DNA from 3 places in the Cohnella algarum genome. Region 2 is predicted to be linked to each of the others. Evidence: riboswitches for the same ligand, from Rfam matches in the RefSeq annotation. Region 2 holds a riboswitch; each other region holds the start of a gene.

Region 1 (9,783 bases), 2.0 Mb from region 2:
CTTGGCTTGGGCCGCGGCCGTAAATTGCACCGTCGCGGCGTGCGACAAGGGGGCGAACGCGCTGACCAAACCGAAAACGAAAAGTGCTGCAGCAATCCATTTTCTCCAGTTCATGCTTGACTCCTCCAATCGATTCGTTGAATTTGGCAAAGCAAAAAGCACCTGCCGGAAAAGCCGAACGGCTTCCCTACAGGTGCTTCCTCGTAAGGTGATGCGAACTATTGTTCTCAGTTTAGACGATCGAAAACGGGATGTCAAGCGCTTGTCCGGGCGCGTGCCTATCTTTTTCTCAATTCGAAAAACTCGCAGCCGGCCCGGGAATGATAGGCCAGATCTCCGACGCCGGACTGGACGACGACCGTCCGTTCGTCAAAGCGAACGATGACGCCGCCGGAATCGACGATATGGTCGTCTTTGAACACGCGGACGGCGGCCCGCCGCTCTTGCGCCTCGGAAAAGTCGGGATCGGTCAGCAGCTTGCGATTGATCATGGCCGGGCTTGCCTCCTTAGGAATCGGTAACAGGAGAATACCAGTTTCCGGGCGGATGCACAAGGCCCGCAAGTCGCCAAACCAGCTCCATAATCAAGCTGTACGCGGAGATCCGCTTGATCCTTCGCGATACGAGCATCGCGACTATCGAAATACATTTATTTTTGTTCGCCTACATACACTGTATCACTTTCCGAAGAAGGATCGTGATGCGAGGATGGACATTGAACTGACGGCCCTGCATTGGGTGTATCTGGCGTTCATCGTCTTCATTCTGGTGCTGATGGCCAGGCGGCGCGACACGGTCATGCTTTGCGTAATCGGCGTCTTCGCGCTCGGTCTGATCGCGACCGAGAGCTTGACTCGATCCGTATCGGGCATCTTCAACGGCTTTATTTATGCGACAAAAGAGCTGGCCGGGACGATCTTCATCATTTCCATCATCGTGTCGATGAGCCGCGTCATGATCAAGACCGGCATCAACGAGCTGATGGTCGCGCCGCTGACGCGGTTCATTCGAACGCCCGCGATCGCGTTTTGGGGAATCGGCATCATTATGCTCGTTTCCTCTTTCTTTTTTTGGCCGTCTCCCGGCGTGGCGCTGATCGGGGCGGTGCTGCTGCCGGTCGCTCGGCGGGTCGGGCTGCCCGCGCTCGGCGCCGCGATCGCGATGAACCTGTTCGGCCACGGCATCGCGCTTTCCGGCGATTACGTCATCCAGGGAGCGCCGAAGCTGACCGCGGATGCCGCGGGTCTGCCGGTATCCGAGGTGATGGAGGCGAGCGTGCCGCTCGTCATCGTCATGGGGGCCGTCACGACGATCGCCGCATTCTGGATGATGCTGCGGGATCAGAAAAACGGGAAGTGGCGGGACGGCCTGGTCGCTTCGGCGGACCGTTCGATCCAGGCGTCGGACGAGCGGATCGCCCTGCCGCCGCGCGTCCGGCGATGGGCGGCCGCGATCATTCCGCTGCTGTTCGCGGCCGATGTCGCCGCGATGTTCGCTTTCGACCTGCAGGGGGGCGACGCCACCGCGTTGATCGGGGGCACCGCCGTCATCATCCTCATCGTTCTCGCGCTGCTCGCCCACCGCGGCGAAGGGCTGGAGGAGACGACGTCCTACCTCGTGCAAGGCTTTCAATTCGGCTTTAAAGTGTTCGGTCCGGTCATTCCGATCGCCGCCTTCTTCTATTTGGGCGATGCGGCGTTCGCGGAGCTGCTCGGCTCGCACTTGCCGGCCGGTTCCCACGGCATCGTCAACGACCTCGGCGTTGCCCTGGCCGAAACCGTCCCGGTCAACGGCATCGTCGGCTCGATTACACTGACGGTCACCGGCGCCATCACCGGGCTCGACGGCTCCGGGTTTTCCGGCATCTCGCTCGCGGGCTCCGTGGCGAACATGTTCGCCACGGCGATCGGCTCCGGCGCGGCGACGCTGACGGCGCTCGGCCAGGTGGCCGCCATTTGGGTCGGCGGCGGCACGATCGTGCCGTGGGCGCTCATTCCCGCCGCGGCCATTTGCGGCGTCAGCCCGTTCGAGCTGGCCAGACGCAACCTGAAGCCGGTGCTGATCGGCCTGGCCGTCACAACCGTCGTCGCGATGTTTCTCGTTTGAGGCGGCCGGCGGCTTGAAGGCATGCGGACGACCCTGTCGCGGCTTCTTCCCTGCCCTTTGATCATGGAAGGTTATTCCGGGTAAAATAGAAGTTATACATCCCGGAATAAAAGGAGCAACCGATGGCACGAGAAGCGAAACATACGGCGGCGATATCGCTTGGCATCATGGGAGCGGGGTTTCTCGCGACGTTCCCGGCGGACGGACATTGGGCGGGGGCGCTGCTGCACGGCGGTTTCGAGGCCGGTCTCGTCGGCGGCCTGGCCGACTGGTTTGCGGTAACGGCCCTGTTCCGCAAGCCGCTCGGCCTGCCGATTCCGCACACCGCTTTGCTCCCCCGCAACCGGGACAAGGTGGTCCGTTCCCTGATTCATGTCATCGAGAACGAATTTTTGACGAAAGAGAGCATCAAGCAAAAGGCGGGAGAGCTCCGCATCGGGGAGAAGCTGCTCGAAATCGCCGAAGGCCGGCTTCCGGACATCGTCCGCGCGGCGGTCCTGCTCGGCGACTACGGGCTGAAGCATCTGCCTGCGGAGCGCCTGGCCGCGTTTGCGGCGGGGGAGCTGCGGCGAATCGCGGAGAAGGCGGACGCGGCCGCCGTTCTGCGGGCCTTGCGTAACGAGATTTTGGAGCGGGGGTACGAGGAGCGGGCGCTGGACTTTTTGCTGGACAAGGCGGAAGACCTCGTTTCCTCGGATACCGCCCGCTACCAGCTCGGAAGCATGGCGGCTTCGGCACTCGGAAACCTTCAGGTGAACGGCTTGATGGGGTTCGCTGTCAACGCGTTCGTCGGATTTATGAGCGAGGACAAGCTGGGCTACATGCTGCAGGGCGCGATTCTGGGCAAGCTGCGGGAGATGACCGCCGACGAGGGGCACCCGCTGCGGGTGCTGCTGCTTAACGAGCTGCGGCGCGCGCTGATCGATCTGGACCGCAACGAAGCGTTGATCCGGGAGCTTGACGGCGCCAAGTCGCGCCTTCTGGAGCAATGGGACGCCGAAGCCTATCTTCGGCGCTGGATCGAGGAGCTTCGCGACCGGACGCTGGAATGGATCCATAGCGAGCGGTTCGAGCGGGATTTCGCGCTGCCGCTGCTCGCGAAGCTGATCGAGCGGGTAAGAGGCAACGAGGAGCTGTTGAATGCGTTTCAAAACTGGACCCAGACGCAAATTTCCCAAATCGTCGAGCGAAACCACTCCAAAATCGGCAAGCTCGTGCAGGAAAATCTGGACAAGCTGGACAACGATACGCTCATCGCGATGATGGAGGACAAGCTCGGCAAAGATTTGCAGTGGATTCGGGTTAACGGGGCGGTATGCGGCTTTTTGATCGGGCTGGCGCTCGAGGGCATCAATTTGATGTTATAGGTGCTATAATCGAGTCATTATCGAGGCCGGAGGGAACGAGCGAATGCTGATCATGAACGAGAAAATCAAAGCTTCCGAAGTCGAGCTGACGGGCCTGGACGGAGAGGCGCTGGGCATCGTCCCGCGCGCGGAGGCGTTGGAGCTGGCGAAGCGGCTGAAGGCGGACCTGGTATGCGCCTCGCTGCTCAGCAGCCCGCCCCTTGCAAGCTGGTTGCCCGGGGGCAGGCGAAGCAGGAGCGGCAGCAGGAGAAAAAGCAGGACCGGGCGGAGGCGCAATCGCTTAAAACGAAGGAAATTCGCCTCACTCCGCACATTGAAGACCACGACTACGAGACGAAGCTCCGCCAGGCGGAGAAGCTGCTGCAGTCGGGCCGCTCCGTGCAGCTTGTCGTTCGTCTGACGAACGCGAAGGAAGGGCAGCGGGCGAAGGAGCTGCTCGAAGCGATGCTCAAGGATTTGCAAGGCGCCGGAACGAAAAAAACGGCCGTGCAAACGAGCGGAAAGCAGGCGGCCGTGCTTGTACTGCCGCGATAAATTTATGTAAGAAAATCTGACTTAAGCGTTTACAATCCTTTACAAATGATAAATAAGACGGTATAGTGGTACTACGCTTAGTTTCCGGCTATATAGGTCGGGAAGCGGGGGAACCAGTTTTTGGGGCGAGTCGTTCGTCTTTTCGATGAACGTAGGGTACCATCTACCCGAGTCCGTCAGCTAACCTCGTCAGCAGGAGATGGGTCATTTCTTTGCTTATAACCAAGTAGAGTGAGGGCCCCCGCACGGTAGGGCTCTTTTTGTTTTATGATGGCCCCTGTTTTTTCTCCTATATCCGTTTCCCGCCGTTTTCCGCCGCTCTCGGACGATAAGCGAAAATGAAGGAGGGAACCGCGAAACATGATCAAAGCTCTTATTTTCGATTTCGACGGAACGATCATCGACACGGAAACCGCTTGGTACGTCGCTTTTCGCGAAGCTTACCAGCGGTATGAAGTCGATCTCAGCCTGGAGATGTACTCCGGATGCATCGGAACGAGCTTGCACGCCTTTAATCCTTACGAATATTTGATGACGGAATTGAAGCTTCCGATCGATCGGGACCAGTTTCGCGTTTCCGTTCAGGAACGCCATGCGGCGCTTATGCTTCAGGAAGCCGTCCGGCCCGGCATTCTGCATTTTCTGGATTCCGCCAAGGCGGCCGGCCTGCGAATCGGCCTGGCCTCCAGCTCGGATCGGGCCTGGATCGACCGGCACCTGGAACAGCTTAATCTGAAGGAATATTTCGAAGTCATTCGAACGAAGGACGATGTCCGGGAGGTCAAGCCGAATCCCGAATTGTACCTTCAGGTGCTTGAAGCGATGGGCATTGCAAACGACGAAGCCGTCGCGATCGAGGATTCGCCCAACGGCGCGCGTGCCGCTGTTGCCGCAGGACTGCGCTGCGTCGTCGTCCCGAACGAAATCACGCAAAGCCTGGAGTTTCCGGAGCTTCCGGGAGCCATCTGGGCCAAATCGCTGGAAGAAGTCGTCTTCGAGTCGCTTTTGACCGGTTCGCCCGTCCGCTAAACCCGGCGGCGGCGAACTTGTCCTAGAGGCGGGGGCGAAAGCTCCGCACCGTCAATAAATTGAAAATTCAGATATTATTTTCACCGTAAAGGCTGGGGTTTTTGATAAGGGAGAGGAGAGAACGATATTGAAATCAAGGAGAGCCGTCCATTTCGGAGCGGGCAATATCGGCAGGGGACTCGTCGGGTTGCTGTTGTCGCAGTCGGGGTATGAGATCTGTTTTGTCGCCCGCAACGAGAAACAGATCGAGCTGCTGCAGCAAAGAAAACAGTACACGGTCACCTTGGCCAACGAAAACAGGGATACGAACGTCGTGCGCAACGTATCGGCCGTCCATGTCAAAAACGACAAAGCCTTGCGGCAAACGATCGCCGAAGCGGACTTGGTCACGACGGCCGTCGGCGCTTCTTCGCTGCCTCATATCGCGGAGTCGCTCGCCAAAGGCATCGCTTTCCGCCTGCGGGAAAACAAACGGCCATTAAACGTCATCGCCTGCGAAAACGCCGTCGGGGGCAGCGCACAGCTCAAGAAGCTGGTGTACCGCCATCTGGATGAGCAGTCCCGCGAACGGGCGGACCGTTACGTTTCTTTTCCCAACTCCATCGTCGACCGGATCGTTCCGCAGCAAAAAAACGAAGATCCGCTCGCGGTGCAGGTCGAGCCTTTTTTCGAATGGGTCGTTCATCGTTCCGGCAATATGGGCGATATCGGGGATATTCGGGGCATTCAGGTCGTCGATAAGCTGGAGCCGTATACGGAGCGCAAGCTGTTCACCGTAAATACGGGTCACTGCGTTGCCGCTTATTTCGGCTACTTGTCCGGCTATCGGACGATTCAGGAAGCGTTGAAGGATGCCCGCCTTCGCTCCAAAGTCGAGAAAGTGCTTCATGAAACGGGAGAAATGCTCATTCGAAAGCATGGCTTTAACGAGTTGGAGCATCGAAAATACATCCGCAAAACGCTTGAACGGTTCGCCAATCCGGCGCTGGCCGACAAAGTGATTCGCGTCGGAAGGTCGCCGCTGCGCAAGCTGGCGCCGAACGACCGCCTCGTTCGCCCCGCGCTCCAGGCGCTGGCGCTCGGGGTCGAGGCGCCGCACCTCGTCTCCGCCATCGCCTCCGCCTTGATGTTCGATTACGAGGGCGATCCGGAAGCGGTAAGGCTGCAGGAGTTGATCCGCAAATACGGCGTCTCCCACGCGCTGACCGGAGTGACGGGAATTCCGGAAAAAAACCGGCTGCACGCCCTCGTCGCCGCCGAATACGGGAAAATGCGGCAGGCGGCGATGCGGCCGCCGCTCGGGAATATGTCGACGCTCGGGAATATGTCGAAATGACATCGGCCTTGGCCCGGTATTATACTGGGCTAAGGCTTGTTTTTTTGCAGATTATAACGACAAGGGTGAGGCCGGTGTTTTTGGAGGACGACAGTTGGATACGCTCGGTGCGGGAACGCTCCGGGCCGATGGAGAGGGCGGGCGAGCTTGATTCCGATTTGATCGAAGCGATCTATGAGGAAAAGCTGTTCAAGCTGTTCGTGCCGGAATCGATGAACGGCGCCATGACGCCGCTGCCCGAGGCGCTCCGCGCGTTCGAACGGGCGGCGTGGATCGACGGGGCGCTCGGCTGGGCGGTGACGATCGGGGCCGGGGGCGGTTTTTTCGCGGCGACGATGGATCAGGAGAGAGCGCGGGAGCTGTTTTCGGCGCGCGAGGCGGTCATCGCCGGAAGCGGCCTGCCGACCGGCCGCGCCGTGCGCGCGGAAGGAGGCTATCGGGTGTCGGGGCGCTGGAGCTATTGCAGCGGGGCGTTGTACGCGAGCTTCTTTACGGCGAATTGCGTCGTTGTCGCGGCGGAAGCCGGCGAGGCCGGGGCGGATAGAGTAGGTGGAGCTGACGGGGCCGGTGGGGCCGGGGCGGAAAGGGATGACGGAGCTGGCAGGGCCGGTGGAGCCTGGGCAGAAAGGGATGACGGAGCTGGCAGGGCCGGTGGAGCCTGGGCGGATAGGGTTGGCGAAGCAGACGGGGCCGGTGGGGCCGATGCGGGGAGACCGCCGCTTGTTCGCTCGTTCGCTTTTCTGCCCTGGCAGGTTGAAGTGATTCGCGATTGGAACGCCTTCGGACTTAGGGCGACGGGCAGCCATACGATCGTTGTGAACGACGCGTTCGTCCCGGACGACATGACGTTCGACATTATGGAGCCGCCGCGGCTTGCGGACCCGATTTACCGGTATCCGTTTCTGCCGTTTGCCCAAACGTCGTTCGCCGCCGTCGTCCTGGGCATCGGCCGGCATTTTCTGGACGAATGCGCGGGATTTGCGGACGAGCGCAAAGCCGATTGGGAGGCCGTCAAGCCGCGGAAGTTGGAGCTGCTGCTGTCGTCGCTGGCCGAATGGCGGCGGGAGGTCGACGCGGCTGCCGATCGCTTCCATGCGGCGGCGACCGAGACATGGGCCGGCTTTTTGCGGGCCGGCGCGCTTTCCCCCGAGGCGGAACGGCTTGTCGGCCGCCGCAGCCGGGAAGCGGCCCGAACCGCCGTCCGCGCGGCGGAGGCGCTGTTCCCGCAGCTCGGCATGACGGCGCTGCGGCAGGATCACCCGCTCAACCGGACGTGGCGGGATTTGCACACGGCGGCTCAGCACTCGGTGCTGCAGCCGGACGGCGATGAGGAGAATATCTGACGAAACCTTCTCCGCCAAGGCGGGATCATTAAAAAGAATCGCCAGGACGGGCGCGGGGCCTGCCGAGCGATTCTTTTTTAGTTTAAACTCTTCACCGTGCGAAAGCTGCTGCTCGTTTGAACCGCCAACCGCATGCAGCCGAACGCATTTGAGTAAAAATGACTCATCTGCCCGCCACCGCACGCCCGCTGCCGATCCAGTTGAGTCGTGGCGACTCATCTCAACCCTCCATGCGCAAACGGTATTTGTCAAGATAGTTGTCGCGATTCCTTAGGGAAAGTAAATGTTAAGATAGCGATTTTTTTGCAGCCGGAATAAGCGTCACTTTTTCAGGATTCAGCCAGACTTCATCTTTCAGGCTCCAGTCGCGAATGGTGCCAGACCAGCGATTAGGGTTTCTGGCTTTTGCGGCCAAATAAATCTCCTTGCGTTTCTCAAACACTTGGTGTGCTAATCCTTCATGCCGCTGGTTAGGTGTAATAAAATTCAGTCCGCTGTGTCGATGTTGTTCGTTGTACCAGCGAACAAATCGCATGACCCATTCACGCGCCTCTGACAAGGCCTTAAAGCCTTCCGTTGGATAGCCAGGACGGTACTTGCATGTGCGGAAAATCGATTCTGCGTAAGGGTTGTCGTTGCTGACGCGTGGTCGGCTTCGAGAGGGGGTAATGCCCAAACTGTACAGGGTCTCCAGCAACGTGGCCCCCTTCATCGGGCTTCCGTTATCCGAGTGAAGCACAAGCGGCTGCCGACGAATCACGCATTGCTCTCGCACGACCGTACGACGGATCAATTGACTGGCATGCTCGGCAGACTCTTCTTCCCAAATCTCCCAGCCTACAATTTTACGGCTGTACAAATCCAGGATGAGATACAGGTAGAAGAACAACCCCTTCACGGGCCCGGGCAACCAAGTGATATCCCACATCCATACTTCATTCGGGCCGCTCGCAGCGTGGCTGGTGATGGGTTTAAGGGTGCGTTTCTTGCTGCGCCCGCGATGGTGCTGCTGATTGTATTTATGCATCACCCGGTAAAAGCTGGACTCGGAGGCGATGTAGGTTCCTTCATCGGCCAGCGCCGGCACAATCTGGCTTGGCGGCAGGCTCCTGTACGGCGGCTGCTGAAGAACCTCCAGCACCTGCTGCTCTTCTGCATCGCTTAGCTTGTTAGCGGGTGTCGGCCGTTTGGCGTGAGGGCGTCCGTCTACGGTACCGCCTTGCTTGCGCCAGCGTTGCAGCGTTCGCTGAGTCAGTCCGAGCTCTCGGCAAGCAGCCGCTTCTCTTGCGCCGGCAGCAACGGCTTCTTGAATCAGTGTAAGGGCATGCTCGCGATCTGAGGCACTGATCATTCGTCCTCTTGGTCCCCCCAGATCGCTTGGGCCTTTTTTCGCAACACCAACAAGGCGGCGGCTTCGGCGAGCGCTGCTTCTTTGCGCTTAAGCTCTCGATTTAATGCCTTGTTCTCTTGCTCTTTCTCGCGGAGTTCCTTCTGAAGCCTGTTCGCTTGCGAGACGATTCCGCCATTGGCTTGCATACACGCATCCCGCCATGCTTCCACCTGCTCAACAAACAGCCCTTTTGTCCGACAATACTCTGCCAGTTCGATTTCGCTCAAACTTGCGGTTTCGACGACGACAGCGAACTTCTCCTGCGTACTCCAACGTTCGGGCTGTACGTCATCACCGGGTATCATACCTTGTGCTTTTGCCGCCTTCTTCCACTTAAATAAAGTCGTCTCCGATAGACCGATTTCCTTAGCAAGCCGACTGACCGGCTCGTTGTACGGGGGCATCATACGCTGTACAATGCTTTGCTTGAATTCTTTGGTTACGGGATTCACGTTCTCCACCTCGTCCTCGTTTCTCCTCACTATATATTCAATTTGGGGGTACGACAACTATTCTGACAGAGGGGGCAAATGGCCCCACGAACTTGAGTAAAAATGACTCATCTGCCCGCCACCGCACGCCCGCCAGCGATTCGGTTGAGTCGTGATGACTCATCCCAACCCGCCAAACGCATGCGACCGTACGCAGTTGAGTAAAATTTACCCATCTGAATGCCTT
Region 2 (9,783 bases):
GAGTACGTATGGCCCGACAAGTGGAAGTACGTCGGCGAGTTCGCGTTCGGCGCTCGCAGCGGATCCGGCGTTGTCTACGACGAGAACGGGCAGGAAGTTTACCGCGGCCAATTCAAAAACAACGAGTATGCGCAATAGAGGGAATCAACGAATTAACGAATAAAAATATGATACAGATTGACGCAATAAGATGTTGACCGGCGGACATCGCAAGCAGAGCGAATTCGCGAGCGGCCTTGAACTCAAGGCGCGCTCCGCCTCATCGCTTCATGCTGCGATGTCCGCGGTTTTTCCATTTGAACGAATCCAGAGTCAGGTGACCGAAAATGCTGCACGAAGAGAAACGGATCGAGGTTTGCAAGCGGTTTCTCGAACTTCACGGATGGATCGACATCCGATCGCGCGGCTACAGCATGTTCCCGTACATTCGGGAGGGCGACTCGTGCCGTTTTTTGGCCCTGGAGAAGGCGGACCGGTCCGCCTGCCGGCCCGGAGACGTGCTGCTGTTCGCGACCGGGGACGGCCGGCTGATCGGGCATCGGCTGCATCGCGTCGAAAGGGCGGAACATGCCTATCGCTATCGGTTGAAAGGGGACACGAATCTTCAATACGACGAACCGATCGAAGACGGGCAAATTTTGGGCAAGCTCGTTTGGATTCGCCGCGGCCGCCGCATCAGGAAGGCGAGCGGCTTCTTCGCGTTCGTTTGGAGCTGGTCGATGGTCCGGTTTCCTATCCTTTCTTGGCCGCTGAGAAAAGCGGCTCTTTTGGCATCCCGAAAAAGCGCCGTTTAATTCCCCGCGTTTTTCCCCTCCCGCCCCTCCTTTTCGCATGCGATTTCGTTGCGATTCCGATCGCCGACCGCGTTTGGCGACGTTTATTCCCGAAAAAACGACAATTTCGCTCGATTTTTCTTGACAAATTTCGCTCTCCTCGTTACCCTTTCTTTGATACAGTTAGTATCGCGGATCATGCGGGGACAAAAGGAGAGAAGGTCCATGAAGCAAGGGGTTCGGTTTTTTTGCGTGCGGTGCAATCAGTCTTTGCCCAAGGAGTCGGCCCATCGGCTGTTTTTGACCGGATTTTACAAAATTCACGTTCCGCTCGGCGTTTGCCTGAGCTGCGAGGCGGTCGAACGCGCCAAAAGGGGTGAGGAGCTCGCTTCCGGAGAAAGCTGAAACCGACGATTAGCCCCGAGGCCAGTCGCGAAACTTAGCCCTAAGGCTAGTGACGGTCGGGCATAAATGAACTATTTTAAATAGGTGCTATCGATTTCGCATGCAGGAAAATGGAGGGGAAACGATGTCTCAGGAACCAGTCGTCCGGCTGCAGGAAGTGACCAAGCGCATCGGCGGCCGCACGATCATCGACCGGGTTTCGCTCGACGTGTATCCGGGAGAAGTGTTCGGCTTTCTCGGTCCGAACGGGTCGGGCAAGACGACGACGATCCGCATGATGGTCGGATTGATTTCGATTACCGGCGGGGATATCTCGATTGCGGGACACAGCGTAAAATCGTCCTGGCAGCAAGCCGTCTCCAAGGTCGGCGCCATCGTGGAAAATCCGGAGATGTACAAATTTTTGACCGGGTATCAAAATCTGGTGCACTTCGCCCGCATGAATCCGGGCGTCACCAAGGCGCGGATCGACGAAGTGATCGAATTGGTCGGCCTCAAAAACCGGATTCACGACAAGGTGAAAAAATATTCGCTGGGCATGCGGCAGCGCCTCGGCGTAGCGCAGGCGATCCTGCACCGTCCTTCGCTGCTGATCCTCGACGAGCCGACGAACGGTCTGGATCCGGCGGGCATCCGGGAGCTGCGCGATTATTTGCGCGTGCTGGCCCGGGAAGAAGGAACATCCGTGTTCGTCTCGAGCCATCTGCTTTCGGAGATGGAGCTGATGTGCGACCGGGTCGCCATTTTGCAGCAGGGCAAAATTTTGGACATCCGTTCCATCGGAGGAGCTTCCGGAGCGTCCGGAGCGGCGGAAGACGTGCTGTTCGAGGTCGATCATCCCGATGCGGCGCTCGGCGTTCTCGAAGGCCAGGGCGCGGGAACGATCGTCGACGGGTTGCTTAGCGTAACGGCGGACAAAAGCATGGTCGCGGCCGTCAACCGCCGCTTGGTGGAAGCGGGGATCAACGTCTACGGCATCCGCAAGAAAACGAAATCGCTGGAGGACCAATTCCTCGAGGTGACGGGGAGTGATTCGATTGGCTAATTTCTGGAAACTCGTGCAAAATGAAAACATGAAAATTTACCGGCGACCCCGGACGTGGATCATGATGGCCTTCATCGTGCTGACGCCGCTGCTGATGAGCGCCCTGATCGCGTTCATGGACGGCACCGAAGGCTATACGAACTGGGATATGATGATGGTGGAAACGTCGGTCGTCTTCCAGCTGATCACCATTTTCGCAGTCGTCAAGGGAGCCGATTCCGTCGCCGGAGAGTTCACGTGGGGAACGATCAAGCTGCTGCTGATTCGCCCGTGGAGCCGCTCGGCCATCCTGCTCTCGAAATTTATTTCGCTTGTGCTGTTCGCCCTGCTGTTCAGCGCGCTTTGCTTTGTCGCGACGTTTGTCATCAACGCGGCGATCTTCGGATACGAAGCATCCCCGGCGGGATTCATTCCCGAATCGTCGCCGCTGGCGGGCGGGTCTCCGTGGGCGTACGCGGCAACGGGATATTTGCTGTTGTTCATTACCCAGCTCGTGATTTTGACGTTCGGATTCATGCTGTCCGCGGCTTTCCGCAGCAGCGGGCTGGCGATCGGCTTGTCGATTTTCCTGCTGCTGTCGGGCAGCATGCTCAGCGGCCTGCTGTCGTTGACGGACAAACCCTGGGTCAAGTTCGTGCTGTTCCCGCATCTGCAGTTGACGAATTATTTGGACGGGGGCAACGGGCCGCTGCCGAATCACCCGACAACGTTCGGCTTCTCGCTCGCCGTGCTGGCCGTTTACTTCGTCATTTTCAACCTGATTTCCTGGACCGTGTTCCGCAAACGCGACGTGGCGGGCTAAGGAAAGCCATTCGTTCCGGCCGTCCCTTCGGGCAGGCAATCGCCGCCGAACGGGACGGCTTTTTCGCGTTGGCTTCGTCGGCGGTCAGACCGCCTTTTTGTCCCGTTTGCCCGACGATTCCGCCGATGGGTCCGCTTGCGGCCCGGCCGGCGCCGAAACCGCGGGCTGAAGGCGGGCGGCGGCGCCTTCGGACGGCTCCATTCGAACGGTTCCGTTGAAGCAGCCGCCCTCGTGCACGATAAGCAGGGCCGTCTGCGCATTGCCGTCCAAATGCCCGCCGGGAAGTATGGTCAGCTTGCCGCTCGACCAAACGTCGCCGAACACTTTGCCGGCAATGGTGACGTCGCGGGCCAGAATGCTGCAGCGGGCGATGCCCGTTTTTCCGATGACCACGTTTCCTTCGCTTTCGAGTTCGCCCCGAAATTCGCCTTCGATGCGCAGGCCGGTCGGCGTCTTGAGCGCGCCTTCCGCTTCGGTGCCCGCACCGATCAACGTATCGGCGGCGCCCTTCGGGCTTTTGGACTTATTGAGCATGGCCGTCAATCCTCCTTTGCGATATAGGGCAGCGGATTGACCGCCTCGCCGTCCTCGACCACCTGAAAATGCAAGTGCGGCCCGGTGCTCCTTCCCGTGTTGCCGAGCCGGCCGATCTGCTCGCCCTGCCGTACGGCATCCCCCTGCTTCACTTCGATTTCGTCCAAATGCAAATACCACGATTCGATTTCGCCGCCGTGGGCGAGGATAATATAATGGCCGCGGGAGCCGTCTTCGCCCGTTTCTTTTACGGTGCCGCTCCCCGAGGCGTAGACGGGATCTCCGATTTCCCCGGAAATATCGACGCCGGCATGCAACGCGGATTTTCCCGTAAACGGATCCTTGCGGTACCCGAAGCCGGACGATAGCCGCTTCGAATCGGTCGGCCACGCGGAAGGAGAAAACGAGGTTTCGTCCGGTTCCGAGGTTTCGTCCGGCGGCCGATCGGAACCGGCCGCGGCGGCGGCGTCCTCGAGCGACAGCTTGGCGACGGGAGCGCCGCCGGCTGCAGCGGCCGAGGAGGCCCCGCTGTCGCGCCGATCGAAGGCCGCGTCCGGCCGCGGCGTTTCGCTCCGCAGCCGCATGGAAGCCTTTGCGGCGGCGGCTTCGCCGGCCAGGCGGTCCAGCTCCCGCTTCAGCAGGGCGAGTTCCTTTTCCTTGGCCGCGAGCGCGGACGACAGCGCGCCGGCTTCCTCGGCATGCTTGCCTTCGAGCGCCCGCAGGCGAAGCTCCGAGCGGGCCTCGAGGGCGATCAGAGAGCCGGCTGCGGCCAAAACGGCCGCGGCCGGCAGCAGAAGCATCGTCCTGCGGGAAAGATGATATTGTTTGGCCGAACGGCTCGGTTCCGGAATGACGAGCAGCGACCATTTGACGTTTTTTTTACGCTTGGCCATTTCCTCTCCTTTCCAGACCGAAGATTTGGGGGATTTGCCGATTTGAGCGCTCTATTGCTATTTATTCTTGCAAGGTTATGAACATACCTGAAGTTTTTGTTCGAAAAGGCCGACGAAGGCCGGCCAGGCCCGAGTCCAAGCTATGCGAGCGGAGCGCTTTAGGGGGGGCGAGCCGAATAGGGAGCCGGATGGGGTTGGCTGTGCGTTTTGCCGCTCCTGTTCGCACTGCAGTCGGCGACGCCGTTCTGTGCTTGAATATCGCCGGCCTCGCGTTCTATTATTTTGCGGCCCGCGATTATCGCAGGAGGATTTCGTCCGGGATTTGCGGGACAGCCGCGAAGTCGATCCGGAAACGTTTCGACGCGGTTCGCGGCCCGGGCGCTTGCGCGAATGCTGTCGCCTTTGCTGCGCGCGGCGCGAATCGCTGGCGGCTCGGGCTACAACGTGGAAAGCGACTGAAGCACGCGCCCGAGCGGCTGGGGCTTGCAGCGGCCGATCAAGTCGCCGACCGTCTCCAGCCGCCGCACGATATTGCCCAGGTGGAAGTCCCCGGGCTTCACGTCCCGGCGGACTTCGTCGCGGGTGAGCGGCGTCGATACGGGCGCGCCCGGACGCGCTCTGGGCGTGTACGGAACGGGCAGCGTGCGCCCGGGATGGTGCTGCAAGTAATCGAGATAAATCAACGTGCCGCGGTCTTTTTTCATGCGGGCGACCGTGAACATGTTCGGCTTCATGGCGGTTAAATATTCCGACACGAATTTGCCGAAAGCCCGCAGCTCGTCGAACGTCGGGCCGGGCTCGATCGGCATGACGACCTGCACGCCCGTCGCTCCCGACGTCTTCGCGACCGCTTCGAGTCCGAGCCTGGACAGCATGTCCAGCACGGCGTCCGTCGCTTCCATAAGGCGCGGCTCCTCCTCGACGGACGGATCGATATCGAGCATCCAACGGTCGGGCAGCTCCTCGCCGATCCGCTCGCACGACACGTGGAATTCGAGGCTGTACAAGCTGCCGAGCCAGACGAGCGTCGGCAGCGAATCGAGCACGATGTACTCGATCGATCCGTTTTTGGCCGTGCGGACGAACGGCGGCGCGGGGCGCGGGCAATTTTTTTGATAAAAGGACGTCTCGCCGGCGATGCCTTCCGGATACCGGATCGTCGTCAAATATCGTCCCTGGCTGTGCGGGAGCAAATACGGCGAGAGGCGGGCCAGCGTTTGAACATAGTCAAGCTTGGTAATGCCGGACTCCGGCCATAGCAGCTTGTCGGGGTGGGAAACGTTCAGTTCGTCCTTGCCCATCGTTAACGTAACGTTTTGCGGCATCGCTTTCTCCTCGTCTGTCCGGCGGATTGTCGGCAACCGGCCTTTTCCGAAAATATACGCCAAAATCGGCCGTTTTATCCGCCGGAACATTTTCGCCGGCATGCACAAGCGGCGTTTTGCCTGCATAAACCGAACATAGCGGGAGCAAGGACGCGGCTTTGCCGGATGACGGAGCTTCGCGTTTTTCCTTCCGAACGTTTTCGAAAATGAGGTGAACGCCTTGAGCAATCCGCTGACCGCCGCCGTATTGCTTCTGCTTGTGTTCTGGACGGGAACGGCTCTGTTCATCGCCGTGCATCCGGAATGGTTCCGGAGCTGGGTGCATCGCTTGAGAGGAACGAAGGAGCCCGAAGGAAGAACGTACCTGCCTTATCGGATCGGAGCCCTCGTTTGCGGAATTGCGGGCTTTTTGGGGTTGTCGTGGATTGGGTGAAAATCGAAAGCCGGATTTCGATGCCGATGGCGAAGCGGACGAACGGATTCGGTTAAGCCGACATGAAAAAAAAGGCTGCGCCCCGCCTCATGCGGCTGCGCAGCCTTTTGCTTTCGTCGCGGCGATTAGCCGATAAACATTTGGACCCATACGCCGTTGTAGTAAGCGACCCCGATCTTCGTGAAGTTTTGGCCGAGGATGTTCGCTTTATGGCCGGAGCTGTTCATCCAGGCGTTCATGACTTCCGCGGGCGTTCTTTGGCCCTTCGCGATGTTCTCGCCCGCGTAGTTGAACGACACGCCAAACTGCTTCATCATGTCGAACGGAGAGCCGTACGTCGGCGAAGTATGGCTGAAGTAGTTTTTATTGTACATGTCCTTGGCTTTGGCAAGAGCGACTTCCGACAGCTTGCTGTCCATCGCAAGCGCGCCGAGGCCGGCTTTCGCCCGCTCCGCGTTCACCAGCTTGGCGACTTCCGCGGCGTATTGCGATGTTTGGACGGTCGAGCCCGAGCCCGGGTTCGTGGTGCCCGGATTCGTCGTGCCGGAGCCGTTGCTGCCGGAACCGGCGTTGCCCGAGCCCGCGCTGCCGGAGCCGGCATTGCCCGCACCCGATCCGGCGCTGCCGTTCGATCCGCCGCTCGCATTGCCGGAGCCGGCGTTCGAGCCGGAATTGCCGTTGTCGGCGGACGGCGCGGACGGAGCCGTCGGCTTCGTCACGGTGCCTTGCGACAGGCCTTGCTTGATTTGGTCGAGCAAGCTGTCCAGATCGATGCCGTTAAGCAGACCGTTCAAATCGGAACTATTGATCGTATATTTGAAAGTATGCACGCTCACGTCGGCATTGGATGCTGCGGATGCAGCGCCGGCCGGCAGCGACAAGGCCGTAACCAGAGCGCCGGAAAGAGCCAGAGTACCCCAACGTTTGCTTCCCTTCTTGAACAAAAAGCATTCCTCCCTTTGTTTTGCCTGCGAGGTTAGCTGACGGGTTCGGGTCAAAGAGCGCCCCTGCCGCAATAGCTTCGATTAGCGGCTTCACCCCGAAAACTTGGTTCCCCCGCGTCTGCTCTGCAGACTTTGGCTTTGGAACGCTTAACATTCTATCAATCTTCCGACTCTATTTCATTCTATAAATAATGGTATGGAAGCGCAGGAAAAATAAGACGCCGCGTACAAAATGGCGTCCCGGATAGCCGCTGAGGGCGAAAAATTCGGGCACATTGGCCGGATGGCGGGGCGAGCGAGGCGATGAGGGCGAAAAATTCGGGCGCATCGCCGGATCGCGGGGCAGCGAGCACAGCGACATTTGATTGAGCGTGACCCCGGGTACGGATGCGTCATCCGAAATAACGGTCGCGAGAGACCGTTATTCGAGGAATTTCCCGAACTGCGGGCAAATAGCGGCCCCTGGAGGCCGCTATTATGTCAGAGCGAGGCAGTAAACGGCATCCACCTTTCGGGAGAACTCGGCGAGCAGCGTCAGCCATACGCCCGCTTACGGAGCCGTCTCCTTCGTTTTGCGCCCACGGGCCGTCCGCCGCTTCGGGGCCGCCGGAGCTTCCCCATCCTTCGCTGCCCCTTTGTCCGCCGGAACGGACTTCACCGCTTCCAGGCTCGCTTGCAGCGCCGACATCAAATCGATGACATTGGTTCTCTCGGCGGCCGGCGCGGTGACGACGTCCACGCCTTTGCCCGCGACTTTGCGTTCGATCGCCTCAAGCATCGCCACCCGATAATCGTCCGTATATTTGGTCGGCTCGAAAGGCGCGGACAGCTGCTCGATGAGCATTTTCGCCATATCGAGCTCCCGGTCGTTCACGTTCGCTTGCTGCGGCAAATTCGGAACGGCCTGGAGCGACCGGATTTCGTCCGGGTAGAACATCGTTTCCATGCAAATGCAGTTATCCACCGCCCGGATGGCGGCGAGGCTGCTTTTGCTCCGAATGGCCACTTTGGCGATGCCGATCCGTCCCGAATCCCGCATCGCTTCAAGCAGCAGGCTGTAGGCTCCCGCGCCGGCCTGATCGGGCGACAAATAGTACGTTTTTTGAAAATAAAGCGGATCGATTTCTTCCAGGGCGACAAAATCCAAAATTTTGATCGTTCGCGTATTTTCCGGCTTTACGGCCTCCAGCTCCTCGTTTTCGAACAGCACGAAATGCCCTTTCTCATATTCGTAGCCCCGAACGATTTCTTCCCATTCGGCCGGACGGTCGCAATGGGGGCAGCTGCGCGTATACGAGATGGGAGTCCCGCACTCCTTATGGATATATCTGAGGTGAATGTCCTTATCTTCGGTTGCCGTAAACATTTTCACCGGGACGTGAACGAGGCCAAAGCTGATGGCTCCTTTCCACACGGTATGCATCGCGATTTCACTCCCATCCGAAACGTTTTTGATTTTGTTATCCTCCCCGCGTTTGCATCAAATCAAACCCCTCGGGGGAACTTAAAGCAAGTTTTTATTGTTTCGCTCAAGGAGGGGAAAAGGACATGGCGGAAAATCCGCAGCAAACCGATTCCATTTACGAAGGCAAGGACGAATACGACATGGATGTCGACCGAATGATCAACGAAGGGCTCGGCGGCGGGCAAGTGACGGTCCACAACGGACTGATCGAGGAAACGACGACCGACACGATGGAGGAGGACAGACCCTGATGGACGTCAAGCGGGCGAAGCAAATTTACGAATCCGAAGACATGTTTGCCGTGCAATTGGGCGGAAAATCGGTATGGATCGAAAATGTCGACGTCGCGAACGAAATGGCGACCGTGCGGGTCGGATCCGACCCGCTCAATACGCTGACGGTATCGGTGGAACGGCTGGAAGAGGGCCGGCCGTAACGTCGGGCTTTTGAAAGCGGTCTTTCCGAATGGTATGATAAGGAAGAGCAATCTTTCAATCTTCATTACCATGCGGAAGGAGAATTCACTATGTCGTACGATATCGTCATTATCGGCGGAGGTCCCGCGGGGGCGAGCGCGGCCATTTTCACGTCCAAAGCGGGGAAAAAAACGCTCGTCATCGACAACGATCAAAGCGTAACGAGACGGGCATGGCTGGAAAACCACTACGGAGCCGCGAACATTAACGGGCCCGATCTGGTCGAAACCGGCAAAAAGCAGGCGGCGCAGCACGGAACCGAATTCGTCACGGACAAAGCGGTAAAAATAACCGCCGGCGACGGCTTCATCGCCGTCGAGACCGAGGGCGGAGCTTCGTACGAAGGGCAGCACGTCATCGTAGCGACCGGCATGTTCGCCGATCTCGCGGAGGCGAGCGGCATTCGCACGAAGCCCGGCACCGAGCCCCGCATCAAGACGATTATCGATGCCACTCCCGAGGGGAAAACCAGCCTCGACAACGTCTGGGCGGCGGGAACCGTTGCGGGCGCGAGCATGCATACGATCATTACGGCGGGGGACGGGGCCAAAGTCGCGATCAACGTGATCAGCGAAATGAACGGCGAGCGTTATGTCGACCACGACGTGATGAAGCAAGCGTAAATTCGATCTTTCCGCTTTCGCGAAACCAGGGACACGAGTCTCTGGTTTTTTCTTTTTTCGTTCCA
Region 3 (9,783 bases), 1.9 Mb from region 2:
AGATCTTACCCAGTTGTTAAGCCAAATTGCAGAAGAGAATGAAGATCGATTCCAAGTATCGGAAATTTCTTTCCACGTAGAGCTTCCTTCAGTTCCTTTATGGATTGTCGCCGACCCCAGCCGAATGGTGCAAGTGATCGTAAACATGCTGGAAAATTCGCGAAAATATACGCCACGCGGCGGGAGCGTAACGCTTACGTTAACCTCCAAGAAAAGCCAGGCGATTATCGAAATCCGCGATACCGGAATCGGGATTCCGAAGGATCAGCTTGCACTCATTTGGCGGCGGTTTTACAGAGTGGAAAAATCGCGGTCAAGGGACCACGGCGGCGCCGGACTCGGGTTGTCGATTGCCAGAAGGATTGTCGAATTGCATCAAGGAACTATAGAAGTGATCAGTGAAGAAGGAAAAGGAACGACTTTTACCATTCGAATACCTTTGCGAGAACCTCTCAATTGAACGGCTCAGCTCGTTGTGTATGATCATAATGAAGCAACTTGCGAACATATGATCACCCTTCTCAGCACCTACCCCGATGTGCAGGCGAGAGCCAACCAGATTCAACTTCTTCGAGATTGCGCCTTGATCTGCGCGACCACAGCGGCTTATCTCGAACGCCGAAGTCAATTATCAACGATTTTTTTGTTTAGAAAGGGTATTTTCAGTGTTATAATTATCCATTATTTGTGTTCTTCTGTTCTGCAAAGGGAGGGTTTCAGTGCTTCATGGAACAAATCATTAATGCGTACAAGAATGATGAAGAGTCTGTGTATCATACTTGGTTTTTGAATAACGACGAACGTCTGAAAGCGTTCCGGTTCATCCGGAAATCACTCATCAAAGTAATAAACGAAATTGAAAGCGGCACATTTGGCAATGACTTTAAAGGTTCCAGTTTGGAGACGGTTTTATCGGCTATTTCCGAGCAGAAACAAATATTTGAAGGGGCCGCTCACGCCTTTTATTGGAAACCTAAGCTGCGCATTCCGGATATTTATGAAAATGAACCCAACAAAAGAGCGTTTGGCCGTTTCTTGAAAGCATGTCTGGAAGCAACAACGGAAGATCAAGTCATGAGCGAAATCGTCAAATTAAACGTTCTACAGATAAAAGGGTTGGGACCTGCAGTTGCCAGTATTTTGTACTTTTTGCATCCAACATGGTTTCCGCCATTTAATACGGCCATTGTCAATGGATTTAATGCTTTGTTTTCGGAGAAGAAAAAACTCGGATCATGGATATCTTATCTGGAAATGCGCGATGTCATTCTCGCCTACAACAACAAGTACCGCAACCTTTTGTCAAAAGATCTTGGAGCCATTGTGGGTCTTTTGTTTGAAATCGGCAGCAATCGACTCGTCGTTCAACAGAATGCCCAAAAGGTTATTGAGATCGACAATATAAAATTACATAACGCATTGGAAAAAAGACATAAAGAAGTGCTGGAAGATGAGCATGAAGAAAACGCCCACACCGAGATGCAATATTATTTGGCCAAATTGGGCCGATCATTAGGTTATCAGGTATGGATTGCCCGCAATGATCATAAACGAATTTGGAACGGTCAACCGCTCGGGGAATGGTCCATCAAAAATTTAAAGCTGGAGAATGTACCGGATGCCGTTATGGATACGGTTTCGCTTATCGATGTCCTGTGGCTGGATTCTAATGATCATATCATCAGCGGTTTTGAGGTGGAGAAGAGTACGTCGATCTATTCGGGGATATTGAGACTGAATGATTTGGCTCTTTCCTTGAATTCGGGAGTAAATCAATTTTATTTGGTGGCGCCTGATCAAAGGGAGAAGGAGATCCAGGCTCAACTGCTGAGACCCTCCTTTCGAAACTTGGGGGCAATGACCATTTCCTATATTCTTTTCAAAGATTTGCGCTGTGACTGTGAAGCCATGTGCAAATTCGGAACGGATCATTCTGTTCTTCAGAAAATATGCAAAACAGTATTATAAAAACCTTCAAACCCTTACTTTCCCTTACTTTCGCGCCGCCACTTCGGGCGGTGTTTTTGTATGCTGCAACCTTGACCGGACATGAGAGAATTCTAATCTTCAGTCGACAGGATTTCTACAATTTTCTACGAAATAATAAACAATCAAAAATTGCCGAATTTCCGAAATGGAAAGCGGGGGAACCCGATTTGGGTGAATTGATCCTGAATGAATGGATCATAGGGAACCTTCACCGAACCCTTAAGCTAACCTCGCAGGCATGAAGGGAAGAGTTCTGTTGAATCGAAAATGGATCAGTCTAATCATTTTTGTTGCCGTATTTTTTACAGGAGCAAGTACTGCGTTTGCGAGCCAGTCCAAATTGGACAATGCGATCAATGAAGTCTTAGGCACCCCGTACAAATGGGGAGGAACAACGGTTAAAGGATTCGATTGTTCCGGTTTTATCCTGTATATCTTCAACCAGTTTAATACCGAGCTTCCTCGCACATCAAAGGACCAATCCCAAATCGGCACAAAAGTTGAAAAAGAAGATCTGCGGCCCGGGGACATGGTTTTCTTCAACACGGATGGTAAGGGTGTCTCTCATGCCGGGATTTATATTGGAGAAGGCAAATTCGCTCATTCGTCAAGTAGCAAAGGGGTAAGCATCAGCAAGCTTTCGGATTCTTACTATGAGAAGCGTTATGTTACCGCACGCCGCGTAGTGAGCGACGAAACCTATTCAGCCATGATTTCTACAGTCGAATAGATGAATAATCGAAAATTCACCAACCATCTGCGCCGGTGAGTCTATCGGTTTAGCGTTTGAATATCCACAACCAGGCTAAGTTTAGCTGGTTTTTTCTTTTTTTCGGCGAAATTGGGGGAAAGTAGCCTCTTGATGAATGAAAAATATCCGGAGAGGAAAAATACTGCCAAACAAAGTCAGGAGGCCTTCGAATGTGGAACAACATCATTGCCAGCACTTTCGTCGGATTGCTTGCGGTCACTTTGATCGGCTGTGCATCTCAGGACAATGGATCTCCAGCTGCTTCGCCTCCACCAGCAACAACGCAATCCAACCAAAGTGAAACAGGAAATCCTGCATTCAATCCGTTGCCTTGGATGGCCACCAAAAATACGACTCGTATTAACACTTCGGATCCTGTGGAAGCTGCCGTATTCATATCACGAACCTTGTGGCCGGCAACAAGTGAATCCAATCGGCCGGGGGGTGTCATCTTGGTTGCCGGAGACAGTTGGCAAAATGCGCTGGTGAGTGCCGATTTAATTCATCATCCGATCAACGGCCCTATATTGTTCGTTGATGAGAATGGAATTCCGGATTTAACGCGGGAAGAAATGATGCGGCTTAAACCGACGGGTTTGATGTCGAATAAGGATATCCAAGTTATCGTGGCAGGGCCGGTCAACGATCGCGTAATGGATGATTTAAATTCGCTTGGTCTCAAGGCGGACCGGATTGAAGGGAACACACCGGCTGCATTGGCGCAAGCGATTGACGATTATTACGCCAAAGCAGCTGGCAATAATCTGCCCCCATCCGTTATTGTAGGTTCCCTGGACAGTCCGGAATATACGGTTCCCGCTGTCAACTGGATTGCTCATATGCCGGAGCCGTTACTGTTTGTTAATAAAGACGCCGTGCCGGATGAAACGACGGCGGCGCTCAAAAAACGGAACGGGAAAGCCAACATCTACATCATCGGACCGGAATCCGTCGTATCGGCGAAGGTGGAAAAGGAACTGTCATCTTACGGAAAAGTTGTCCGGATCGCCGGCAACGATCCTTATCTCAATGCGATTGCATTTGCCAAATATAAAGACACCTCCAATGATTTCGGATGGGGGATTACGACTCCGGGCCATAACTTCTCGTTTGTTGAAGGTAAATCCTTCATGCTGGCAATTGCTGCTGCGCCATTTTCACATCTGGGGAAACATGCACCGCTGCTCTGGACGGATCAAAATCAAATGCCCGAATCCGTCATGACGTATTTGATGTCCGTTCAGCCTAAATACAAGAAAAGCCCGACGGAGGGTCCATACAACCATGTGTGGTTAACTGGCGAAGAGGATCTTCTTTCAGCGCAGGCTCAAGGTGAAATCGATGGAATGCTCGAAATTGTTTCTGCGACAGGCGAGGGACATGGCATGCCTGGGATGGAGGATGAAAATCAAGGCAATGAATCAAGCGGTCACGTTATGTCAAAATGAACAAATAAACGATCACCCACAGGGTCAGTAGCTTCTTCAGAAATCTGGTCCTGTGGCTATTTTTCTTTTTTGTACTACAATGTGTAATGATTGTGAAGGGAAGTTTTCAATGGATGAGTTCAAGCAAAGGATGTTGCAACGATGAGGTTTTTCTCCATGACGCAATTATTCCAGTTGACCCTCGTTTCGGCGTTAATGATCATGTCGCTGCCACAGAATACGTTTGCAGATGGCAGTAAGTTGGACGCCGGTGATTTATCGGCAGAATCAGCTATATTGATCGATGGTGCATCGGGGACGGTATTATTCGAAAAGAATGCTGATCGGCAAATGTATCCGGCCAGCATCACCAAAATCATCACAGCGATTGTCGCATTGGAAACCACAGATTTGAATGAAATCGTGACGGTATCCAAAGAAGCCAGATACGAAGACGGAACTCGGGTTTACTTGGCGGAAGGCGAGCAGTTGACGATGGAGAAGTTATTGTATGGGCTCATGGTCAACTCGGGCAATGATGCCGCAACGGCGATCGCTGAACATATCGACGGATCGAAACAGCAGTTTGCCATTAGAATGAACGAATTTGTGAAGACGAAAATCGGCGTTGCCAACACGATCAGCAAAAACCCATCCGGTCTGCCTGATCCTGAACATGTCACGACAGCAAGGGACATGGCGAAAATTGCACAATATGCGATGCAGAACAGCACGTTTCGGAAGATTGTATCCACGAAAGAGATGGATTGGAATGGAGAGGAGTGGGAAACCACCCTCATCAACCACAACAGGCTGCTTGGATCTTACGAAGGGACGACGGGAATAAAAAACGGTTTTACTCATGAGGCAGGAAGCACTTTGGTCGCATCCGCAAACAGAAATGGGATGGAACTCATCGGCGTCGTGCTGAAATCCCCATCCAGCGAAGTTCTCTATAAGGATATGACGCAATTGCTGGATTATGGGTTTCAAAATTTTGAGCCGAAAACGATTTTTGAAGCCAATCAGTCCTATACGTATTCTAAAGAGGGTTTGGAAATAAAATTCGTTGCCAAAGAGCCGATACGGACAGTCGTCTTAATAGGTGAAGAACCCAAGTATTCCGTAAATTCAAATGGGGAAGTCGTACTGGATACAACAATGGGCCAACAGACGATCGGAGAACTTGAAGCTCTCCCACCCCCAATTGAACCAGAGGCCACTTCGCCAGAAACGGCAACTCCATCCATCGATGATTCCCGATCGATATTTGAATACTTGATTTTTGCATTATGGTTGCTGATGATCTTGTTTATGGGGTTTGTCGGCAGATTGATTTTACTGAAAAAGAAACGTTCCAAAAGAGAATTGGGACGTGGTTATTGGAATTGAAAAGAGGGCTTTGCACCCTATCGGCGCAAAGCCCTCTCATTATCTTGTTTTTATCCGTACTATTCAATCACGCGCCGTGCCATAACATAGGTCTTTTCAAATGAGCTGCCTGTAAAATCAGAGATGGTAACGCCAATTCCGAGTGTAGGTAGGGCTTGCTGAACGAAAGAAAAATCCAGTAGCAGCAAGGGTTTAGCGCCTCTTTTGTCGAATTCAAGTGCAAGGAAAACGGGTTTATCCCGTGAAAAACCGTGCACGTGGAGGCGTCCAGATTGTATCAGCGAACCGAGAGCCAAATGATCTTGCCAGGCGACTTCTTCCTTCCGTTCGGCGGGAAGCTTGCGGAAGATAACCGCTGGGTATTGCTGGCCCAGATGATTCCGTGGTGGAAGCTCGAAGAGAAGTATGCGAAGAACTTTAAGAAGAGCCTCAAGGGTCAAAAGGCCGTATCGATCCGTGTCGCGCTCGGCGCCCTCATTATTCAGGAGCGTCTCGGCACCGACGATCGGGAGACGCTTCGTCAGATTCTGGAGAACCCGTATCTGCAGTACTTCCTCGGTCTGCCGGAATACCAGTACCGCCGTCCGTTTCACCATTCTCTCATGACACACTTCCGCAAGCGGCTGGGCGGCGAGATCCTTGATGAAGTGAATGAGTGGATCGCCCTTGAAGAAGCGCGCAAGTCCAGCGAATCGGATGATTCATCGGACGACAATGAACCTGGCAGCGGAACTGCCGCAGCGTCCGACGAGCCGTCAGAACCGCAGCCGCGGCAGATGGAACTGACGAACGAGGGCGAACTGCTGCTGGATGCGACCTGCGCGCCGGCGGACATCGCCTACCCGACGGATCTGTCTCTTCTGAATCAGGCCAGAGAAAAGCTGGAGAAAATCATCGACATCCTGCATGAACCGGAACGCGGAAAGACTCGCAAGGCAAGAACATACCGGGAGCGTGCCCGCAAAGCCTATCTGGCGATTGCCAAGCAAAGGCGCGTGAAGCCGCGCACGATGCGCAAAGCAATCGGCAAGCAGTTGCGGTTCGTTTCCCGTGATCTGCGCATCATCGCCGAACTTGCCTCCACGGGCGGCCTGACGCGGCTGCCACGCCGCATGTACAAGGAACTTCTGGTCATTCAGGAATTGGTTCGCCAGCAGCAAGCGATGTACGACAAACGTACGCACAGCGTACCGGATCGGATCGTCAGTATCGCGCAGCCGCACGTGAGGCCGATCGTGCGCGGTAAAGCCCGCGCGAACGTCGAGTTCGGGGCGAAGCTGGCGATCAGCGTGGTGAACGGCTACGCATTCTGGGAGCAACTGTCCTGGGACAGCTTCAACGAAGGTCAGACGCTGCAGGCCGCAGTGGAACGCTACCGCGCTCGATTCGGCTATTATCCCAAAGCGGTGCTGGCCGATCAGATTTACCGCACGCGGGACAACTTGCGCTTCTGCAAGGAGAAGGGAATTCGACTGAGCGGACCGCAATTGGGGCGTCCGTCATCCGCCGATCAACAGGAGCAAAAGAAAATCGCCAAAGCGGATGCAGCCGCGCGCAATGCGGTGGAAGGCAAGTTCGGTGAAGGCAAGCGCAGCTATGGGCTTGGCCGTATTCGAGCGCACCTTCAGACGACCAGCGAGACCGTAATCGGGCTGCAACTGCTGGTGATGAACCTCGAAAAGAGACTCCGGGTTCTCTTTTTGCCCGTTTTGCAATGGCTATTGTCGAGGCTCGCAGTTCGTTTGCTCGTGTCACCGTAAAATGTGACCCGTTCAGCAAGCCCTAGGTATGCAGCAATTGATCGTCTCCCATATAGATGGCGATGTGGTTAATCACGCCGTCCCGGTTCGTATCGGAGAACACCAAATCACCCTTCTGAAGTTGATCTTTAGGCACATAAGTTCCCACTTGCGCCTGTTGCCGCCTATATGGCGATGGAGATGATCGCCAGGTTCATTATTGTCCCGTTTTGCCTTGCCACTCGACTGGCTGGACTTATCTTGTCACTGGGTACCCAGTGGGGCTTATTTCGCCACTATTGGATCATAGTTAAACTCCTGATAACTGTTCTTTCCACAATCGGCTTGCTTGTACATATGCGGCCCATTCGCTACTTGGCAGGGGAAGCGGGGAAGCTAGCAGTGTCCGGTGACGATCTCCGCTATCAGATCCAACTCGTGGTCACCTCCAGCGCGGCCCTGCTGGCACGTTGCTGTCGGCCACGGCGCTGGCGGTGTACAAGCCGCGAGGCATGACCGCGTACGGGTGGCGCAAGCAGCAGCAGCAGCGGCGCAAGGATTCGCAGCATCATTAATGCAGATGCACAGCACCAAAAGGACCAATTGCCTTAAAAAGCAATTGGTCCTTTTGCGTTTTTATTGTTTTTCGTATTTGATCAGCGCCATTAATCCGCCAGGCTCGACGTCGGCATTGGTCGTATGGTGAAGCTCATGACAGTGAAACACCCATTCGCCTGGATTGTCGGCAATGAAGTCGACATCATAGGTCTCCCCGGGATTCACGGTTAATGTGTTCAAAATTTGCGGATTCGCAAACGGGTGGCCGTCTTGGGCAACAACTCTGAAGTCATGTCCGTGCAGATGCATCGGATGAATGCCGTTGCTGATATTCGCCATACGGATTCGGACGACATCTCCGAATTTAACGTTGAGGGGGCTGGTATCGGGGAATGATTTGCCGTTGATCGTCCAGTAGTTGTAGTTCATTCCCATCACGGTGCTGCCGGCATTGTCGCCGGGCTCCTCCGAAGGCATGTCCATCCCCTGGTCGGAAGCCTTATCCTTCAATCCCTGCTTTATCATTTTTCGTACATTCCCTTTTTGCTTGATCGGCCCGGGCGTTCCTTTCGACATGCCCGGCATATCGGCCATGTCCGGCATCGAATTTTCCTGACCATTCTGTGGAGCAGTTGTCTGGTCGGGAATGTTCCAACCCCCGAAGATCATGGAGTACTCACGGTCGTATTTTATTGTTTCCGGGTTTTGCGGGTCAATGATGAGCAGACCGTACATTCCTTTATCGATTTGCTCAATGCTGTTGAAGTGGGGGTGATACATATAGGTTCCAGCGTGATTGGCCGTAAACTCATAGGTGAAGGTTTCTCCGGGTTTTATGGCTTGCTGCGTAAACGCAGGAACGCCGTCCATGGCGTTCGGCACGTGGAGTCCATGCCAATGAATAGAGGTTTCATCCGACAGGCTGTTCTTGAGAATAACTCGAATCGTGTCGCCTTCCTTCGCCCGGATGGTCGGTCCGGGCACGGTTCCATTATAGGTATAGGCGTCTGTCTCGACTCCGGATACCAATTTCCATCTCGCTGGTTTCGCTTCAAGCTTATATTCGTGAATTTGACCTGTAGGCGTAACTGTATCCGTCTCGCTCAGCGCGGGTAAATTCCGCAGTTTTTTCGTGGTCAGAATATCTTCCGCTTTCGCGGGTGAATTTTGCGCTTGCGCCTTCTGCCTGTTATTCTCCGTCTGATCGGGTGCTCCTTGCTGCTGAGAAGCATTATTGCATCCTGCCCCAAAGTATAAACAAACGAGTAGCCCTATTGAAATCGCAGTTTTAAACCGCATGTGTGGAATACCTCCCTTTACTTTTTAGTGTAGTTTGATGCAACCTTGGAGGAGATATGCAAACTGCCCATTAGGTTAAAACTGCCAATTGCATAATCTCTGCCTGAAATGAACAATTTACAACTTGCAGAAAAAATAATAAAGAAAGGATGTGGAATTGATGCTTCATATAAATATTCAAAATGCGGGAAGGTCCATGAAAGTTTTACTATTTAGCGTCCTCTTGTCGCATCTGGGCTATTACATGATCCTTCCGATTTTGCCGATCTACTTGAAAATAAATAAAGCACTGGGGGTCGCCGAGATCGGACTGATCCTCGCTGTCAGTTCTTTTTCATTTCAAGAGGCGAGTATTGTCGGCGGTTATCTTGCGGATCGTATAGGACGAAGAACCATTATTGCTTTGGGGGCCGTTATTCGCGCGGGTGCTTTAGCTGGTTAAGCGTTATTACCATCCTTTTGGGCTTTGATGGTTATGTCTTTGATGAATGGAGCTGGTGGCGGTTTAAATGCACCTTCCACGAAAGCAGCGATTGCTGCGCTGGCAGCGGATGATGAGAATAAAACGACTGCTTTTTCGCTTCGGGGGATTGCGGCGAATGTCGGAACCAGTCTGACGGGCCTTTTG

Evidence for each region. Region 2 has a riboswitch for cyclic di-AMP ahead of JW799_RS02665 (CAP domain-containing protein). Riboswitches for the same ligand answer to the same signal wherever they lie in the genome.
Region 1: it holds a riboswitch for cyclic di-AMP, as region 2 does, so the genes downstream of both, JW799_RS11620 (HAD family hydrolase) here and JW799_RS02665 (CAP domain-containing protein) in region 2, are expected to answer to the same signal.
Region 3: it holds a riboswitch for cyclic di-AMP, as region 2 does, so the genes downstream of both, JW799_RS10875 (C40 family peptidase) here and JW799_RS02665 (CAP domain-containing protein) in region 2, are expected to answer to the same signal.

Annotation. Positions count from the first base shown of each region.
Region 1 is NZ_JAFHKM010000002.1:2,539,487-2,549,269, forward strand. It holds gene JW799_RS11595 (coiled-coil domain-containing protein) at 1-114, opposite strand, end outside; gene JW799_RS11600 (hypothetical protein) at 279-491, opposite strand; gene JW799_RS11605 (hypothetical protein) at 709-2,106, shown strand; gene JW799_RS11610 (DUF445 domain-containing protein) at 2,229-3,473, shown strand; partial or broken gene infC (translation initiation factor IF-3) at 3,517-4,007, shown strand; cyclic di-AMP (ydaO/yuaA leader) riboswitch at 4,072-4,217, shown strand; gene JW799_RS11620 (HAD family hydrolase) at 4,368-5,036, shown strand; gene JW799_RS11625 (mannitol-1-phosphate 5-dehydrogenase) at 5,164-6,372, shown strand; gene JW799_RS11630 (acyl-CoA dehydrogenase family protein) at 6,453-7,715, shown strand; one part of gene JW799_RS11635 (IS3 family transposase) at 8,002-9,089, opposite strand; one part of gene JW799_RS11635 (IS3 family transposase) at 9,089-9,557, opposite strand.
Region 2 is NZ_JAFHKM010000002.1:542,528-552,310, reverse strand. It holds gene JW799_RS02710 (copper amine oxidase N-terminal domain-containing protein) at 1-138, shown strand, start outside; gene JW799_RS02705 (S24/S26 family peptidase) at 327-794, shown strand; gene JW799_RS02700 (hypothetical protein) at 999-1,178, shown strand; gene JW799_RS02695 (ABC transporter ATP-binding protein) at 1,303-2,223, shown strand; gene JW799_RS02690 (ABC transporter permease) at 2,216-3,025, shown strand; gene JW799_RS02685 (bactofilin family protein) at 3,110-3,559, opposite strand; gene JW799_RS02680 (M23 family metallopeptidase) at 3,565-4,452, opposite strand; gene ligD (non-homologous end-joining DNA ligase) at 4,890-5,777, opposite strand; gene JW799_RS02670 (hypothetical protein) at 5,998-6,210, shown strand; gene JW799_RS02665 (CAP domain-containing protein) at 6,336-7,154, opposite strand; cyclic di-AMP (ydaO/yuaA leader) riboswitch at 7,161-7,302, opposite strand; gene ku (non-homologous end joining protein Ku) at 7,705-8,577, opposite strand; gene JW799_RS02655 (hypothetical protein) at 8,703-8,870, shown strand; gene JW799_RS02650 (H-type small acid-soluble spore protein) at 8,870-9,055, shown strand; gene JW799_RS02645 (FAD-dependent oxidoreductase) at 9,146-9,718, shown strand.
Region 3 is NZ_JAFHKM010000002.1:2,400,909-2,410,691, forward strand. It holds gene JW799_RS10865 (sensor histidine kinase) at 1-460, shown strand, start outside; gene JW799_RS30400 (four-helix bundle copper-binding protein) at 476-790, shown strand; gene JW799_RS10870 (hypothetical protein) at 727-1,968, shown strand; cyclic di-AMP (ydaO/yuaA leader) riboswitch at 2,110-2,242, shown strand; gene JW799_RS10875 (C40 family peptidase) at 2,246-2,719, shown strand; gene JW799_RS10880 (cell wall-binding repeat-containing protein) at 2,911-4,188, shown strand; gene JW799_RS10885 (D-alanyl-D-alanine carboxypeptidase family protein) at 4,345-5,559, shown strand; gene JW799_RS10890 (IS5 family transposase) at 5,832-7,319, shown strand; partial or broken gene JW799_RS10895 (NlpC/P60 family protein) at 7,345-7,482, opposite strand; gene JW799_RS10900 (multicopper oxidase family protein) at 7,935-9,155, opposite strand; gene JW799_RS10905 (MFS transporter) at 9,316-9,597, shown strand.